DNA from 2 places in the Streptomyces sp. NPDC004629 genome. Region 2 is predicted to be linked to the other one. Evidence: predicted binding sites of a transcription regulator. Region 2 holds the regulator's gene; the other holds the start of a gene.
The links. The regulator HrcA, encoded in region 2, represses chaperone genes, less so after heat shock. The targets are predictions, from matches to a motif close to TTNGCACTCNGNNNNNCNGAGTGCNAA.
Positions count from the first base shown of each region.

Region 1: the regulator HrcA is predicted to act here: its motif matches at 780-806, upstream of groES (co-chaperone GroES).

Region 1 is NZ_JBIALO010000001.1:88,739-91,129, forward strand. It holds gene ACFYTE_RS00465 (polysaccharide deacetylase family protein) at 1-741, shown strand, start outside; gene groES (co-chaperone GroES) at 953-1,261, shown strand; gene groL (chaperonin GroEL) at 1,374-2,391, shown strand, end outside.
Region 2 is NZ_JBIALO010000012.1:236,331-238,721, reverse strand. It holds gene dnaJ (molecular chaperone DnaJ) at 1-840, opposite strand, end outside; gene hrcA (heat-inducible transcriptional repressor HrcA) at 841-1,857, opposite strand; gene ACFYTE_RS20575 (MBL fold metallo-hydrolase) at 2,155-2,391, shown strand, end outside.

The DNA of each region.
Region 1 (2,391 bases), on a different contig from region 2:
GACCCCATCGAACGGCTCGGCAAGAAGGCCGCCCAGGGCGTACGGTCACACGGCCCGGCCACCCGGCAGCCCTACCGCCAATGGGGTCTCAGCGCCCCGCTCGCCCCGGCCCCCAAGCCCGCGGCGCGCCCCCTGCCGGCCGGCACCGCGGGCCGCCCCCTGCCCCCGGTCGTGGACCACGTGACGACCTCCGACCCGGTCGTCTTCCTCACCTACGACGACGGCGCCGAGCGGGACCCCCGGTTCATCGACATGGTCCGCGACCTGCGGCTCCCGGTCAGCTTCTTCCTCACCGACAGCGTCGTCGGGCCGGGCTACGGCCACTTCGCCCGCCTCCGCTCGGTCGGCGCCGACGTCCAGAACCACACCCTCGACCATCCCGCCCTGCGCGGACTGCCCTACGCGGGGCAGCGCGCCGAGATCTGCGGCCAGCAGGACAAGCTCAAGTCCCGCTTCGGCGTCCGCCCCCGCCTCCTGCGCCCGCCCTACGGCACGTACGACACGACGACCCTGCGCGCGGCGGCCGACTGCGGCATCGCCGCGGTGATCCTGTGGCGGGCCGCGATGGGCGCCGACACCCTCGACTACGTCCGGGGCGACCAGCGCCTGAGCCCCGGCGACATCATCCTGGTCGGCCCCGACGAGTCCACCGGACCCACCCTCAGGGAGCGCACGACGCGCCTGCTCCGGCGGGTCCAGTCAGCGGGTCTGACCGTGGGCCGCCTGGAGGACTACCTGTGAAACCGTCGGGGCCACCTCGGCGGACGCGCCACGGTCGATTGGCACTCCGCTTGACCGAGTGCTAATCACAGTCATAGTCTCGGCTCTGGCACTCCCCCATGGAGAGTGCCAACAACGCGACGGGCAGGTCCGGCACCCGCGACGACGGATCGACCTGGTCGCCACCTCAGACAGTTAACCCCGTGAGATCTCCGAAGGGGGAGGTCGGATCGTGACGACCGCCAGCTCCAAGGTTGCCATCAAGCCGCTTGAGGACCGCATCGTGGTCCAGCCGCTGGACGCCGAGCAGACCACGGCCTCGGGCCTGGTCATTCCGGACACCGCCAAGGAGAAGCCCCAGGAGGGCGTCGTCCTGGCCGTGGGTCCGGGCCGTTTTGAGGACGGTAACCGTCTTCCGCTCGACGTCAGCGTCGGCGACGTCGTGCTCTACAGCAAGTACGGCGGCACCGAGGTGAAGTACAACAACGAGGAGTACCTCGTTCTCTCGGCCCGCGACGTGCTCGCGATCATCGAGAAGTAATTCACCCCCAGCACTCGTGCTGTGAGCTGCGCCCCTGGCCCCGCCATCAAGAAGCCGGGCGCCCGGGGCGCAGCGTCTTTATCACCAGATTTCCGAGAGGGCCCCCGCTGCCATGGCGAAGATCCTGAAGTTCGACGAGGACGCCCGTCGCGCCCTTGAGCGCGGCGTCAACAAGCTGGCCGACACGGTGAAGGTGACGATCGGCCCCAAGGGCCGCAACGTCGTCATCGACAAGAAGTTCGGCGCCCCCACCATCACCAACGACGGCGTCACCATCGCGCGTGAGGTCGAGATCGAGGACCCGTACGAGAACCTCGGCGCCCAGCTGGTGAAGGAGGTGGCGACCAAGACCAACGACATCGCGGGTGACGGCACCACCACCGCCACCGTGCTGGCCCAGGCCCTGGTGCGCGAGGGTCTGAAGAACGTCGCCGCCGGCGCCTCCCCGGCCGCCCTGAAGAAGGGCATCGACGCCGCCGTCAAGGCCATCTCCGAGGACCTGCTCGGCTCGGCCCGGCCGATCGACGAGAAGTCCGACATCGCCGCCGTCGCCGCGCTGTCCGCCCAGGACCAGCAGGTCGGCGAGCTGATCGCCGAGGCGATGGACAAGGTCGGCAAGGACGGTGTCATCACCGTCGAGGAGTCCAACACCTTCGGCCTCGAACTGGACTTCACCGAGGGCATGGCCTTCGACAAGGGCTACCTGTCGCCGTACTTCGTGACGGACCAGGAGCGCATGGAGGCCGTCCTGGAGGACCCGTACATCCTCATCAACCAGGGCAAGATCGCCGCCATCGCGGACCTGCTGCCGCTGCTGGAGAAGGTCATCCAGGCGGGCTCCTCCAAGCCGCTGCTGATCATCGCCGAGGACGTCGAGGGCGAGGCCCTGTCGACCCTGGTCGTCAACAAGATCCGCGGCACCTTCAACGCCGTCGCGGTGAAGGCCCCGGGCTTCGGCGACCGCCGCAAGGCGATGCTGCAGGACATGGCGATCCTCACCGGCGCCACCGTCATCTCCGAGGAGGTCGGCCTCAAGCTGGACCAGGTCGGTCTGGACGTGCTCGGCACCGCCCGCCGCATCACCGTCACCAAGGACGACACCACCCTCGTCGACGGCGCCGGCGAGAAGT
Region 2 (2,391 bases):
GCCGAGGGCCGCCGCGGTCATCGGGATCGTCACCGTGCAGTGCAGATCGTCGCCGCGGCGCTGGAAGGTGCTGTGCGGCAGCTCGTGGATCTCGACGTACAGATCGCCGGCGGGCCCGCCGCCGGGGCCGACCTCGCCCTCGCCCGCGAGCTGGATGCGGGTGCCGTTGTCGACACCGGCCGGGATCTTCACCGTCAGGGTCCGGCGCGAACGCACCCGGCCGTCGCCCGCGCACTCCGGGCACGGCGTCGGCACGACCGTGCCGAAGCCCTGGCACTGCGGGCACGGGCGCGAGGTCATGACCTGGCCCAGGAAGGACCGCGTCACCTGCGACACCTCACCGCGCCCGCGGCACATGTCACATGTCTGGGCCGTGGTGCCCGGCGCCGCGCCCTCGCCGTTGCAGGTCTTGCAGACGACGGCCGTGTCGACCTGGATGTCCTTCGTCGTACCGAAGGCCGCCTCGTCCAGCTCGACCTCGATACGGATCATGGCGTCCTGGCCGCGCCGGGTGCGCGAGCGCGGCCCACGCTGCGACGCCGTGCCGAAGAACGCGTCCATGATGTCGGAGAAGTTGCCGAAGCCGCCGGCCCCGAAGCCGCCCGCGCCGGCGCCGCCGGCCTGCGAGAGGGGGTCGCCGCCGAGGTCGTAGACCTGCTTCTTCTGCGGGTCCGACAGCACCTCGTAGGCGGCGTTGATCTCCTTGAAGCGCTCCTGCGTCTTCGGATCGGGGTTGACATCCGGGTGCAGCTCGCGTGCGAGCCGCCGGAAAGCCTTCTTGATCTCTTCCTGCGACGCGTCGCGGCGCACGCCGAGAACGGCGTAATAGTCCGTGGCCACCTACGACTCCGCCAGGATCTGTCCGACGTACCGTGCCACTGCGCGTACCGCTCCCATCGTTCCCGGGTAATCCATGCGGGTCGGTCCGACCACGCCGAGCTTGGCGACTGCCTCGCCGCCCGAACCGTAGCCGACCGACACCACGGACGTGGAGTTGAGTCCCTCATGGGCGTTCTCGTGGCCGATACGCACCATCACGCCCGGATCCTTGGCCTCGCCCAGCAGCTTGAGGAGCACCACCTGCTCCTCCAGCGCCTCCAGGACCGGCCGGATCGTGAGGGGAAAGTCATGTCCGAAGCGGGTCAGATTGGCGGTGCCGCCGATCATCAGCCGCTCCTCGTTCTCCTCGACCAGCGTCTCCAGGAGGGTGGAGAGCACCGCCGAGACCGTACCGCGGTCCTCGGCCTCGAAGGCCTCCGGCAGATCCTCGACCAGGCTCGGCACGTCCGCGAAGCGGCGGCCCGCGACCCGGCTGTTGAGCCGCGCGCGCAGATCCGCCAGGGCCGTCTCGCCGAACGGCACCGGGCAGTCGACCATCCGCTGCTCGACCCGGCCGGTGTCCGTGATCAGCACGAGCATCACGCGCGCGGGGGCGAGCGAGAGCAGTTCCACATGCCGCACGGTCGAGCGGGTCAGGGACGGGTACTGCACGATGGCGACCTGCCGGGTCAGCTGCGCGAGCAGCCGCACCGTCCGCGTCACGACGTCGTCGAGGTCGACGGCGCCGTCGAGGAAGTTCTGGATGGCGCGCCGCTCGGGCGCGGTCATCGGCTTCACGCCGGCCAGCTTGTCCACGAACAGCCGGTAGCCCTTGTCGGTGGGGATCCGCCCCGCGCTGGTGTGCGGCTGGGCGATGAACCCCTCGTCCTCCAGGGCCGCCATGTCGTTACGGACCGTGGCCGGGGAGACGCCGAGGTTGTGCCGCTCGGTGAGCGCCTTCGAACCCACCGGTTCCTCGGTGCCGACATAGTCCTGGACGATGGCACGCAGCACCTGAAGCCTGCGTTCGCTCAGCATCGCGCGTCCACCTCCAGCAAGTCGTCCCCGCGACCCTTCGGGTCCTTCGCCTGGCACTCTGAGCAGGCGAGTGCCAGCTTCCCCGCCCCAGTGTACGGCCGTGGGGTACACCCCGGGCAAGGCTGGTCCCACCGGATCGTCCCCGGCGGCTCCCGGCGCTGAGCAGGTCCAGTGAAGTCCGCTGCGGTTCGACAGCGCCCCGAAGGGGCGCGGGGAACTGCGCGACCAGCCACGACGGTGCCGCAGACGACCGACGGCATATCGCGGCATGCCCAGCGGAGCGCTTAGCGTCGCCGTATGACGGCGACTTGGGAAGAGGCGGGCTGGGAGCGGGTGGCCCCCGGGGTGGGGCGGTGCCGGCTGCCGGGCTGGGACTGTACGGCCGGACTGGTCCTCGGGGCGAGCGCGGCGCTCGTCGTGGACGCCGGGTCCAGCCTCGCTGAGGGCGCCCGGCTGCGGGCGCGGGCCGAGCGGATCGCCGGCCGCGGTGTGACCCATCTCGCGCTCACCCATCCCCACTTCGACCACGTCTTC